2 linked regions of the Reyranella humidisoli genome follow. The protein of the gene in region 1 interacts with the protein of each later gene in a pairwise test. Links are inferred from orthologs where the notes say so. Each region holds a gene or a part of one and is shown in the gene's direction. Other genes may lie near its edges.

The links.
Region 2: the proteins of cyoB (region 1) and KQ910_RS25620 interact in binary tests that used the Escherichia coli proteins (3 or more experiments, as listed by UniProt). The link is inferred for Reyranella humidisoli from one-to-one orthologs.

Annotation. Positions count from the first base shown.
Region 1 is NZ_JAHOPB010000001.1:600,641-609,154, reverse strand. The notes cover bases 2,539-5,454. They hold cyoB (cytochrome o ubiquinol oxidase subunit I), read left to right. Parts: upstream 2,539-2,967; coding sequence 2,968-4,941; downstream 4,942-5,454. Other genes in these bases: cyoC (cytochrome o ubiquinol oxidase subunit III), read left to right, coding at 4,938-5,454; cyoA (ubiquinol oxidase subunit II), read left to right, coding at 2,539-2,964. In the rest of the region: KQ910_RS02995 (hypothetical protein), read right to left, coding at 1-251; KQ910_RS02990 (acetyl-CoA acetyltransferase), read right to left, coding at 257-1,426; KQ910_RS02985 (hypothetical protein), read left to right, coding at 1,616-1,987; more of cyoA, read left to right, coding at 2,128-2,538; more of cyoC, read left to right, coding at 5,455-5,537; cyoD (cytochrome o ubiquinol oxidase subunit IV), read left to right, coding at 5,537-5,851; KQ910_RS02960 (hypothetical protein), read left to right, coding at 5,867-6,379; kdpF (K(+)-transporting ATPase subunit F), read left to right, coding at 6,597-6,686; potassium-transporting ATPase subunit KdpA, read left to right, coding at 6,694-8,403; potassium-transporting ATPase subunit KdpB, read left to right, coding at 8,416-8,514. UniProt on the Escherichia coli protein: Cytochrome bo(3) ubiquinol oxidase is the terminal enzyme in the aerobic respiratory chain of E.coli that predominates when cells are grown at high aeration.
Region 2 is NZ_JAHOPB010000003.1:445,522-450,317, reverse strand. What follows is about bases 1-2,916. They hold KQ910_RS25620 (aminotransferase), read left to right. Parts: upstream 1-834; coding sequence 835-1,998; downstream 1,999-2,916. Other genes in these bases: KQ910_RS25610 (TetR/AcrR family transcriptional regulator), read left to right, coding at 2,834-2,916; KQ910_RS25615 (TetR/AcrR family transcriptional regulator), read left to right, coding at 2,156-2,821; KQ910_RS25625 (P-II family nitrogen regulator), read right to left, coding at 296-634; glnA (type I glutamate--ammonia ligase), read right to left, coding at 1-240. Outside these bases: more of KQ910_RS25610, read left to right, coding at 2,917-3,454; KQ910_RS25605 (TetR/AcrR family transcriptional regulator), read left to right, coding at 3,439-4,092; KQ910_RS25595 (NAD(P)H-hydrate dehydratase), read left to right, coding at 4,249-4,796. UniProt on the Escherichia coli protein: Shows aminotransferase activity with methionine and histidine as substrates, and to a lesser extent also with phenylalanine.

The DNA of each region.
Region 1 (8,514 bases):
ATCGCCATGATGGCGAGGTACTTCACCGCCTCCTCGGCGAGCGTGCGATCCTTCAGGACCTCGACGAGATCGGCCGGTTCGGAAGCGGGCAGCGTGCCGAGATCGACCAGCCCGTGGCGGCGCAGGAGATAGTGCGCGGCCGCCCGGATGCTCGCCGTGTCGGCGTAGGTGATCGTGCGCCCGCCGGCCAGCGCCACCTGGCGCATGGCGCCCAGGATGGCGTCGCTTTCGCGAGAGCCGACGGCACGCACGGACGTTAGCGCAGCGGCTCGAGGATGCTTACATAGTTGGCGACCGCCGCGCCGCCCATGTTGAACACGCCGCCGAGCTTCGCCTTCGGCAGTTGCAGCCCTTCCGGCGCGGTGCCGGCGAGCTGCATCGCGGCCATCACGTGCATCGAGACGCCGGTGGCGCCGACCGGATGGCCCTTGGCCTTGAGGCCGCCGGAGACGTTGACCGGCAGCTTGCCGTCGCGCTCGACCCAGCCTTCGAGGATGGCGCGCTCGCCTTCGCCCGGCGCGGTGAGGCCCATCGCCTCGTATTCGATCAGTTCGGCCGAGGTGAAGCAGTCGTGGCTCTCGACGAAGGAGAGGTCGAGCAGGTCGAGATGCGCCGACTTCAGCGCCTGCTGCCAGGCGAGCTGCGGGCCCTCGAACTTGATGATGTCGCGCTTGCTCATCGGCAGGAAGTCGTTGACGTGCTCGGCCGCGCGGAAGGCGATCGCCTGCTTCATGCCCAGCGCCGTGCCGACGTCCGTCAGGATCACCGCCGCCGCTCCGTCGGTGACGGGCGAGCAGTCGGTGCGTTTCAGCGGGCCAGCGACGAACGGGTTCTTGTCGGACGGCGTGCGGCAGAAATCGTAGGCGAATTCCTTCTGGAAGTGCGCGTACGGGTTCTTGGCGCCGTTCTTGTGCGCCTTGACCGCGATCCGGGCGAGCGCATCGGACTTGTCGCCGTAGCGCTGGAAGTAGGCCGAGGTGATCTTGCCGAAGATGCCGGCGAAGCCCGCCTCGATGTTGGCTTCCTCCGCGACGTAGGAGGCCTTGATCAGCACCTCGCCGGCCTGCGTCGAGTTGAGCTCGGTCATCTTCTCGACGCCGACGACCAGCACGAAGCGTGCCTTGCCGGCGGCCAGCGTATTGAGGCCCATGTGGATCGCCGCCGAGCCGGTGGCGCAGGCATTCTCGACCCTGGTCGAGGGCTTGAAGCGCAGGTCGGGATGGGCCTGCAGCGGCAGCGAGGAGTGGAACTCCTGGCGCACGAAGCCGCCGTTCATGTTGCCGACATAGATGACGTCGACGTCCCTGGGCTCGATGCCGGCGTGGGCGATCGCCTCGGACGCCGCCTTGACGATCAGCGACTCGCTGGTCTCGCCATCGAGCTTGCCGAATTTGCCGTGGGACCAACCGACGATGCACGCGGTCATGGAACTCTCCTTGGTTCGTGGCGGCGACCCTAGACGCGGCCGTGCGGCGGGTCGAGGGCGCCATTCTGTGCATATACACTTATATCGCAGGCTGCCCGGCGCAAGAGCCTTGGCGCGGCCTGCCCGACGCCCAAATTCCGCCGCGCGGCGGGTATTGACTGGCTGCTTCAACGGGAGCCTCACTGGCACATGGCCGATACCTCTCAGACGCAAGAGCCTTCGACGCCGCGCTGGCCCTGGATTCTGGGTGGCCTGGTGGGGGGATTCTTCCTGCTCGCCGCCGGCCTCGGACTGGGCTGGTACCTCTTCTACCGCCCGATCGTGAACGTGGCCGTCCAGCTTCCCGCACCGCTGGCGCCGCCGGCACCGGCCGGTCCAGATGCAGCCCAGGTGAAGGCGCTGGAAGAGCAGATCGAGAAGCAGAAGGCCGCGAACAAGCAGATCGAGGACCAGATCGCGACGCTCAAGGATCGCCTGCGCGCCGACGTCTGTACGGCCAAGGACCCCGCCGGCAAGACGCCGCCCGCATCGACACCCGCGCCGCCCGGTCAGAAGACCTGAATTGAAGACCTAAACGTAACAAAAGAATCGTTGCTCTATACAAGAGCTGGCGCCACTCTGCCCTGACAGTGCAATAGGTTGGGCGGGGAAGCGTGAGGCTGGCTGTTAATCGATGGCAAGGCGCGGCATTGACGGCCGTCTTGGCCGTTCTGACGAGCGCCTGCGACCTCCGACGGGCTCCGGTACTGGACCCGAAGGGCCCGATCGCCCTCGCCGAGCGCGATCTGCTGTTCGACGCATTCTACGTGATGATGCTGGTGATTGTTCCGATCATCATCCTCACCCTGTGGTTCGCCTGGAAATACCGCGCCACCAACACCGAGGCCAAGTACACGCCGACCTGGGCCAATTCGGTCAAGCTCGACGCCATCACCTGGCTGATCCCGACCGTCATCGTGATCGCCGTCGCGGTGCTGCTGTGGCGCAGCACCCATCGCCTCGATCCTTACCGCCCGCTGGAATCCAAGGAGCCGCCGTTCGACGTCCAGGTCGTGGCCCAGGACTGGAAGTGGCTGTTCATCTATCCGGAGCAGGGCATCGCCGTGGTGAACCAGCTCGCCTTCCCGGCGGGCCGGCCGGTCAGCCTGCGCATCACCTCCGACACGGTGATGAACTCCTTCTACGTGCCGCAGCTCGCCGGGCAGATCTACGCCATGGCCGGCATGCAGACCCGTCTGCAGATGCTGGCGGACCAGCCCGGCAAGTTCGTCGGCCGCAACAGCCAGTACAGCGGCGGCGGCTACTCCGACCAGCATTTCGAGGTCCTGGCCATGACGCCGGCCGACTTCGAAGCCTGGGTGGCAAGGGCCAAGCAGAGCGGCGCGGCGCTCGATGCCAACGCCTACACGGCGCTGGCCGCGAAGAGCCGCGCCAACCCCATCACCTATTACTCGACGGTCGAGCCCAAGCTGTTCGACTCGATCATCGACAAGTTCAGGCACAGCGGCCATGCGCACGATGCGCCGGCGCGGAGATAGCGGATGTTCGGCAAACTGACGATCGAGGCCCTGCCGTTCTACAGCCCGATCGCCGCGGGCGGCGCCGCCGTCACCGTCGGCGGCGCGCTGCTTGTCGCCGTCGTGCTGACCTACCTGAAGGCCTGGAAGTATCTCTGGACCGACTGGCTGACCAGCGTCGACCACAAGCGAATCGGCGTCATGTACATCGTGCTGGCGCTGATCATGCTGCTGCGTGGCTTCGTCGATGCCCTGATGATGCGCGCCCAGCAGGCGATGGCGCTGAACAGCGGCGGCTACCTGCCGCCCGAGCATTTCGACCAGATCTTCAGCTCGCACGGCACCATCATGATCTTCTTCATGGCGATGCCGTTCATGACGGGACTGATCAACGTCATCGTGCCGCTGCAGATCGGCACGCGCGACGTGGCCTTCCCGTGGCTGAACGCCGTCAGCCTGTGGCTGAGCGCAGCGGGAGCGGCGCTGGTCATGGTCTCGCTGGTCATCGGCAAGTTCTCGACCGCGGGCTGGACCGGCTATCCGCCTTATTCGGGCATCGAGTACAATCCCGGCGTCGGCGTCGACTACTGGATCTGGGCGATCCTCATATCGGGCGTCGGCTCGACCATGTCGGGCATCAACTTCATCGTGACGATCCTGAAGCGTCGCGCGCCGGGCATGACCCTGATGCGCATGACTCCCTTCGTCTGGACCGCGCTCGTCGCCTCGGTCCTGATGGCCTTCGCCTTCCCGGCCATTACCGTGGCCTGCGGTCTCCTCGCCCTCGACCGCCTCGCCGGCATGCACTTCTTCACGAATGCGCATGGCGGCAACATGATGAACTACGTCAACCTGTTCTGGATCTGGGGCCATCCGGAAGTCTACATCCTGATCCTGCCGGCCTTCGGCATCTTCTCCGAGGTCGTGTCGACCTTCTCGCGCAAGCGCCTGTTCGGCTACGAATCGCTGGTCTATGCGACGGCGGCGATCGGCATCCTTTCCTTCACCGTCTGGCTGCACCATTTCTTCACCATGGGCTCCAGCGCCGGCGTCAACGCCTTCTTCGGCGTCATGACCATGATCATCGCCGTGCCGACCGGCGTGAAGGTGTTCAACTGGCTGCTCACCATGTATCGCGGCCGCATCGAGTTCCATCCATCGATGATGTGGAGCATCGGTTTCATCGTGACGTTCGTGATCGGCGGCATGACGGGCGTGCTGCTGGCCATCCCGCCGGCCGACTTCCTGATGCACAACACGACCTTCCTGGTCGCGCACTTCCACAACATGATCATCCCGGGCGTGCTGTTCGGCTATCTCGCCGGCTACATGTACTGGTTCCCCAAGGCCTTCGGCTTCGCCTTCAACCGCGGCTGGGGCATCGGCGCCTTCTGGTGCTGGATCATCGGCTTCTATCTCGCCTTCATGCCGCTCTACCTGCTCGGCCTGAAGGGCATGCCGCGCCGCATGGAGACCTACAACGATCCGACCTGGCAGCCCTACCTGCTGGTGGCGGCGTCCGGCGCTCTGGTCGTGCTGTGCGGCATCGGCTGCATGGTGATGCAGCTCTACGCCTCGCTCCGCGACCGCAACAAGACGCGCGACCTGACGGGTGATCCGTTCAATGGCCGCACGCTCGAATGGTCGACCTCCTCGCCGCCGCCGCCGTACAATTTCGCGGTGATCCCGACGGTGGGCGATCGCGAGGCCTTCCTCGAGATGAAGGAGAAGGGCGTCGCCTACCAGCGGCCGGCCCGCTACGAGGCGATCCGCATCCCGTCGAACACGCCGATCGGCGTGATCGTAGGCGCCTTCGGCTTCGTGCTGGGCTTCGCCATGGTCTGGCACATCTGGTGGCTGGTGCTGGCGTCCGGTGCGGTCGTGTTCGCGGCCGTGATCGTGCGCTCGTCCAATGACGACCAGGAGTTCACGATGTCGGCCGCCGAGGTGAAGGCGATCGAGGACGAACGGTTCCGACTCATGGGGAGCCGGTCATGAGCGTCGCCCACATGAGTGAACACGAGCGCGAGGAAATCGAGACCCACGAGCAGCGGGCGCTCGGCTTCTGGCTCTACCTGATGGGCGATGCCGTAATCTTCGCCCTGCTGTTCGCGACCTACGCCATCATGATCCCCGGCACGGCCGGCGGTCCGACGGGCAAGCAGATCTTCGACCTGGACAATGCCGCGATCGAGACAGTGCTGCTGCTGGTCTCCAGCATGACTTTCGGCTTCGCCAGCCTTCAGGTGAAAGCGGGCAATCGCGGCGCGGTTCTGGCGTGGCTCGCCATCACCTTCGTGCTGGGCGCGGCCTTCGTCTTCCTTGAGGTGCGGGAGTTCGCCGGCCTGATCGCCCAGGGCGCGGGTCCCGACCGCAGCGGCTTCCTCTCGGCGTTCTTCACGCTGGTCGGCACGCACGGCGTCCACGTCACCATGGGCCTGCTCTGGATCGTGATCCTCGGTGCCCAGGTCGCGATGAAGGGCCTCACCATGCCGGTCGCCTCGCGGCTGCAGCGGCTCGGACTCTTCTGGCATTTCCTCGATATCGCCTGGGTCGGCATCTTCTCCATCGTCTATCTGCCGGGGCTGCTGTGATGGAACGTCCTCCGGAAACCACGCACGGCCTTCGCTCCTACCTGATCGGCTTCGTGCTGGCGGTCGTGCTGAGCGCCATCCCGTTCTGGCTGGTCTACACGCACGCCCTGCCGCCGCAGCGCACGCTGCTGGTCATCGGCATCGCCGCGGTGCTGCAGGTGCTGGTCCATCTGCGCTTCTTCCTGCACATCAACTTCACGACCACGCCGCGCGAGAACGTGCTCGCGCTGGTCTTCACCGCGCTGCTGCTCTTCATCATGGTGGGCGGCAGCTTCTGGATCATGTTCGACCTGCACGCCCGCATGGCGCTCTAGCCGGCGACTCCCTCGATGGCACAAGCCAAGTCGAAGATGACGCCGCTCCTTCGCTGGGAGTGGATGGTCGGCCTATCGCCTGTCGTGGCGACGATCCTCGTCTATCTCGCGCTCACGAACCTGTCGCTGGAAGGCCCGGCGGTCGGCTTCACCGCGGGCTTCCTCGATGGCTTGTGCGCCGCCGGGCTGCCGGCCTTCTGGTGTCGTGTTTCGAAGCCCGTGACCCTGCTGACGGCCGTGCAGTTCCTGGCCTTCCTCTGGTTCATTTTGGCCTCGGCCTACATGTTCTGGCGGGTGCGGTTCGCGCCCTCCTATCGAAAGCCCCCGGCCTATAGTCCCGGTTCGGCCTCTTTGTTCGAGATGGCGAGCTGGGGCGGCATCTGGCTGTTCATGCTGATCGGCGGCCAGATCTTCCCCTATCGCGGCGTGCCGCTCGCCGAGCCCAGCCTGCTGTTCGCGATGCTGGGCCTCAGCCTCGCCCTCCTGTCGCTGCGCATGCTGGCGGTCGCGCTGCGGTTCCGTACCTAGCGGGCAAGTCGACCGGCTCGATCCGGCCGCTCCTGAAATTCCTATGAACTTCCTATGCCGGCCGCGACGTCGCCGGCTCGAATTCCTATGCCTAGCGGTCCTTCTATGTCGGCGAAGGAGATTGCCGTGCTCGACATCCTGTTCTTCGGCGGCGGCCTGGTGCTGTTCTGCCTGCTGATCGCCTACGAACGCCTGTGCCACAGGCTGTGAGGCGACCATGAGCTTCGATTACGCGCTCGGCGGCGCGCTCGCCGCCCTTCTGCTCGTCTATCTCACGGTCGCGCTGGCGCGGCCCGAGAAGTTCTGAGGATCCCATGACCATCAACGGCTGGGCGCAGATCGCCCTTTTCTGCGGCCTCGTGCTGCTGCTCACGCGCCCGCTGGGCGGCTATCTCGACAACGTCATGGCCGGACGACGCACCCTGTTGTCTCCGGTACTGCGGCCAGTCGAGCGCGGCTTCTATCGCCTCGCCGGCATCGATCCGGCGGAAGAGCAGAGCTGGTGGGTCTATGCCCGCGCCATGATTGTCTTCCACATCGTGGGCTTCGCCTTCCTCTATCTGCTGCTGCGCCTGCAGGACCTGCTGCCGCTCAATCCGCAGGGCATGTCCGCCGTGGCGCCCGACCTCGCGGGCAACACCGCCGTGAGCTTCCTGACCAACACCAACTGGCAGAACTACGGCGGCGAATCGACGATGAGCTATCTCTCGCAAATGGCCGGTCTCACCGTTCAGAACTTTCTGAGCGCCGCGACCGGCATTGCGCTCGCCGTGGCGCTGGTCCGCGGCTTTGCGCGCGCCGAGTCGAAGGGCATCGGCAACTTCTGGGTCGACATGGTGCGCGCCACGCTCTACGTGCTGCTGCCGTTCTGCGTGCTGTTGACCATCTTTTACGTCTGGCAGGGCGTGCCGCAGAACCTGTCGTCCTATGTCGAGGCCACGACCGTCGAGGGCGCCAGGCAGACCATCGCCCAGGGTCCGGTCGCCTCGCAGCTCGCGATCAAGATGCTGGGCACCAACGGCGGCGGCTTCTTCAATGCCAACTCCGCGCACCCTTACGAAAATCCCACCGCGTTCTCGAACCTTGTCCAGATCCTGTCGATCTTCGCGATCGGTGCCGCGCTCACCAACGTGTTCGGCCGCGCCGTCGGCGACGAGCGCCAGGGCTGGGCGATCCTGGCCGCCATGGGCGTGCTGTTCCTGGCCGGTGTCGTCGTCTGCTACTGGGCCGAGGCCGGCGGCAATCCCCTGCTGGGTGCGCTCGGCGTCGATAATGCGGCGGGCAACATGGAGGGCAAGGAAGTCCGCTTCGGCATCACGCTGTCGACCCTGTTCGCCGTGATCACCACGGCCGCCTCGTGCGGCGCGGTCAATGCCATGCTCGACAGCTTCATGCCCCTCGGCGGCATGGTCCCGCTGCTCAACATCCTGCTGGGCGAGATCATCATCGGCGGCGTCGGCGCAGGCCTCTACGGCATGCTGCTGTTCGCCATCCTGGCAATCTTCCTTGCCGGTCTGATGGTCGGCCGGACTCCGGAATATGTCGGCAAGAAGATCGAGGCGCGCGAGGTGAAGTTCACCATGCTGGCGATCCTGTGCTGCCCGCTTGCCATCCTGGCGTTCACGGCGCTGGCCAGTGTCATCCCGGTGGGACTGGCCGGCCCGGCCAACGCAGGTCCGCACGGTTTCAGCGAGATTCTCTACGCCTACGCGTCGGTCGCCGGCAATAACGGCAGCGCCTTCGGCGGCCTGACGGGCAATACCGTCTTCTACAACGGCACGCTCGCCGTCGCGATGATGGTCGGCCGCTTCGCCATCATCATCCCGATGCTGGCCATCGCGGGTTCGCTCGCGGCCAAGCGCAAGGCCGCGATCTCGGCCGGCACCTTCCCGACCCATGGCGGGTTGTTCGTCGGCCTGCTGGTCGGCGCCGTGCTGATCGTCGGCGGTCTCACCTTCCTTCCGGCCCTGGCCCTCGGCCCCATCGCGGAGCATTTCGCCCTGCTGGCCGGCACGCTGTTCTAACGAGGCGTCATCATGAGTAAACGTGACAAGTCGCAGTCGCTCTTCGACCCCGCGATCCTGAAGCCGGCCCTGCTGGGCAGCCTCGCCAAGCTCGATCCGCGCGAGCTGGTG
Region 2 (4,796 bases), on another replicon or contig:
GAAGGGGTCGAGCACGGCGGTCGACGGATCCGGCATCAGGATCATGTCGGACTCGTTGATGGCCTTCCAGCCGGCGATCGAGGAACCGTCGAACATCACGCCGTCCTCGAAGGTACCTTCGTCGGTGGCGGACGCCATGCGGGCCGTGTGCTGCCACTTGCCGCGAGGATCGGTGAAGCGGAAGTCAACGAACTTGACGTCCTTTTCCTTGATCATCGCCAGAACCTGTTTGGCATCCATTGTCGGTCGTCCCTCTACTTGTGGTTTACTGCTTCAGCCCCCAAAGGCCGGGTCCTCATACGGCGGCGTCACCACGCTCACCAGTACGAATTCGGATCGCGTCGTCGATGCTCGACACGAAAATCTTGCCGTCGCCGATGCGACCGGTATGCGCCGAACTGCGGATCGCCTCGACGGCCTTCTCGACCATCTCGTCCTCGATGACGAGCTCGAGCTTCACCTTCGGCAGGAAGTCGACGACATACTCGGCGCCGCGATACAGTTCGGTATGGCCTTTCTGCCGGCCGAAGCCCTTGGCTTCGAGAACCGTGATGCCCTTGAGGCCGATCTGATTGAGGGCGTCCTTCACCTCATCGAGCTTGAAGGGCTTGATGATCGCTTCGATCTTCTTCATGTGGCTAAAGACACTCCGCACGCAGGCACCGGGCCCTCCCGGTCGGGATAGCCCGTATGCCACACGAGGAAGCATAAACCATGCCAAGATTTTCCACAGGCCGATGCGGGAAATCCGGCGACAGTCTGTCTGTTTAGAAGGCGAAACGCCCAATTTATCGGCAGAAAATTGGTCAATTGGAAGGCAGCAGAGAATCCCCAATGAAACCCGCAAACTCGACCATGTCCGCACTCGGGACCACGGTATTTGAAGTCATGTCGGCGCTCGCGCGCGAGCACAAGTCCGTCAACCTCGGCCAGGGCTTCCCCGACGACAAGGGACCCGAGGAGGTGCGGGCGGCGGCGGCGGAGTACCTGCTGACCGGGCACAACCAGTACCCGCCCATGATGGGCATTCCCGAATTGCGCCAGGCCGTTGCGGATCATGCGAAGCGGTTCCAGGGGCTCGACATCGACTGGCAGACCGAAGTCCTGGTCACGTCGGGCGCGACCGAGGCGCTCGGCGACTGCCTGTTCGGCCTGATCGAGCCGGGCGACGAGGTCGTACTCATCGAACCGCTCTACGATTCCTACCTGCCCATGGTGCGACGGGCAGGGGGCGTGCCGAAGCTGGTGCGGCTGGAGCCGCCACACTGGCGGCTGCCCCGGGAGGAACTGGCCGCCGCCTTCGGGCCGAAGACCAAGCTGATCCTGTTCAACACGCCAATGAATCCCTGCTCGAAGGTCTTCGACGAGGAGGAACTGTCCTTCATCGCCGGGCTCTGCCTGAAGCACGACGTCTATGCGATCTGCGACGAGGTTTACGAGCACATCATCTTCGACGACCGGCGCCACATCTCGCTGATGACGCTGCCGGGCATGCGCGATCGCACGGTACGCATCGGCTCAGCCGGCAAAAGCTTCAGCCTGACAGGCTGGAAGGTGGGCTACATCACGGCGGCGCCGGAACTGATGAAACCGATCGCCAAGACCCATCAGTTCATGACCTTCACCACGCCGCCCAATCTGCAATGGGGTGCGGCGACGGGCTTGCGCCTGAACGACGGCTATTTCGCCACCCTGGCCGCCGACATGCAGCGCAAACGCGACCGGCTGGCCACCGCCCTCGCGGAGATCGGGTTCGACGTGCTGCCCGCGCACGGGACGTACTTCGTCACCACCGACTTCAGGCCGCTGGGCTTCAACGGGACCGACGAGGATTTCTGCCGCCACATCACCGTTAAAGCCGGCGTGACCGCCGTGCCGGTGAGCGCCTTCTATCAATCCGATGAAGCGCCGCGCTACTTCGCCCGGTTCTGTTTCTGCAAGGACGACAGCACGCTCGACAGTGCGATCGAGCGTTTGAGGGCACATTTTTGCAGTTAACCCCCTAGTATTTGCATTGCAGGAACCCTAATCTGCAATTGGTTCGCTTTTGCTCGGCAAGAGTGTGTCGATGTCACAGAGTTTTCGCATTTTACATGCTTGAATATGTCCCCGCCTGCTTGATCGGCATGTTGGCCGAGTCGGGTTTCCAGCCGCGATGAGCCCGTCCGAGGGCACATCCTTCGGATCGGGCACGCCCAAGCCTGTCCGTATCGATGGGCGTCGCCTGCGGAGCGAGCGTACCAGGCAGCTCATCATCGAGGCCTATCTGGCGCTGATTCGCGAAAATCCATCGACACCCATGCCGACAGCGCAGGAGATCGCGGCGCGCGCAGGCTATTCCGTCCGATCGGTTTTCGAGCGGTTTCCCGATCTGCATACGCTGCGCGTGGCGGCGGCCGATTACGGGCTCGCTCATGCGGCGGCCCTGGCGCCGGCCCGTGACGTCGATGGCGATCGCGCAACCCGCATCAGGTCGCAGGTGGAGACCCGCGCCGGCACATGCGAACGCGGTGTCGCACTTTGGAGAGCGCTCACCTACAATTTCGACGAGAACGATGCGCTCACGGTGCGAATCAAGGTCGCCCGGGAACGCACGATCGACCGCATGCGTCTGATGTACGGGCGTGAACTGTCGGTCCTGACGGACTTGGAACAACGCAACCTTCTCATCGCCCTGGAAGCGATGACCGACATCGAGAGCTGGGCCCGCATGCGCGACACTTACGGTCTTTCGTACGCCGAGAGTTGTGCCGTGTGGATCCGTGCGATCGACCGGATGCTGCCATCGACTCCCCCAGACACCAATTCCGGAACGGGCTGAACCTTGTCTGCAATGTCCACGATGAAGTCTGCCAAGATCGACGGTCGCCGCCTGCGCAGCGAGCGCACCAAGCAACTCATCATCGAAGCCTATATCGCGCTGGCCGAGGAAATGTCGCCGCGGGTGCCGACGGCCGCCGAGATCGCCGAACGAGCCGGCTATTCCGTCCGCTCGATCTTCGAGCGATTTCCAGACATCCGCGCCCTCCAGGTGGCCGCGATCGATTATTCGCTGGCGCAGATCTCCGCCCTGGGGCCACCGCGGGGCGCCGACGGCGACCGCACGACCCGGATTGCCTTCCATGTGCGGACGCGAGGGGCAACATGCGAGCAATGGCTGCCCCTTTGGCGCTCGTTGATCGTCAACCAGGGCGATTCGCCTGAAATCAAGGCACGCATACGGATGGCCCGCGACCGCGTAACGTCGCGGATGGAGATGATGTTCGCACCGGAACTTGCCTTGCTGCCGTTGGAGGAGCAGCAGCAGATGCTGATTGCACTCGAGGCGCTGACCGACGTCGAGAGCTGGGCGCGCATGCGCGAGTTCTTTGGACTGTCCTTCGATGAGGCCTGTCTCGTATGGATCCAGACCATTGGACGGCTATTGCCGAAGGACCCATGCGCGGTGGCGTGACGGCGCGGGGCGGGGCCGAGGCCGCCGCACCCTCCGGGCAGGAGCGTGCCGACGGCCGCCGGCTGCGCAGTGCGCGAACCCGCCAGTTGATCATCGAAGCCTATCTGTCGCTCTTGCGCGAAAGCCCGCAGATTCCCACCGCCGTGGCGATTGCCCAGCGCGCCGGCTACTCGGTGCGATCGATTTTCGAACGGTTCCCCGACCTTCATGCCCTGCGCGTCGCGGTGACCGACGATGCCATGATGCGCGTCTCGGCTCAGGTTGCCAGCGAGCGGATGGTCGGAAACCGCGAGTCCAGGGTGCGCCTGCACGTCCAGACGCGGGGCCGGGTGTGCGACGAGTGGCTGCCGCTGTGGCGTGCCCTCAACGCCAACCAGGGCGATTCGCCCGATCTCAAGAACCGGATCCGGCTGATCCGCGAGCTGGTCATCCGACGGCTCGAGGAAGTCTATGCGCCGGAGCTCTCGACCCTGAAGGAACGGGAGCGGCGCCAGACCGTGCTCGCGCTCGAGGCCTTGGTCGATTTCGAAAGCTGGGCGCGCCTGCGCGGGCATTTTGCGATGTCTTTCGAGGAGGCCTGCGACGTCTGGATCCGGGCCATCGACCGGCTGCTGCCGGAAACGCCGCCTGTTTCTTGACGCTCTCGCCGCCGGAGCGTAGGAAGGCGCCGCTTCGTCGGGAGCGATCCACGATGGCGGCCGTAGCTCAGTTGGTTAGAGCGCCAGATTGTGATTCTGGATGTCGCCGGTTCAAATCCGGTCGGCCGCCCCAATCGCCCACGTTGCAAGTCTCCCATGCCTGACTTTCGCGACCTTCTTCCCCGGGACGAACTCGCTCTCCTGACCTGCGCACAGATGGCGCGGGCCGATGCCTTCGCCGTCCAAAGCGGTGTGCCGGGGCGCGAGCTCATGGAAAGGGCGGGAAGGGCGGTGGCCGTCGCGGCCATGCAGCGTCATGCGCGCCGTCCCGTCCTCGTTCTCTGCGGACCGGGCAACAACGGTGGCGACGGGTTTGTCGCCGCGCGTCACCTGCGGGCGGCAGGCTGGCCCGTGCGCCTCGTTCTCTTCGGGCAGAGAGAGTCGCTCAGGGGAGATGCGGCTTGGGCCGCCGGCACGTGGCAGGGCGCGATCGACGCCTGGTCGAGCGCCCGGCTCGACGATGCGCCGCTGGTCGTCGACGCCATTTTCGGCGCCGGACTCAGCCGACCGCTCGACGGTGAAATCGCCGCGGCCATCGACCTGGTGACCGATCGGCGGCTGCCCGTCGTCGCGGTGGACGTGCCGACCGGCCTGCATGGCGACACCGGGGAAATCATGGGCCGGGCCTTCGAGGCGGAAGCGAC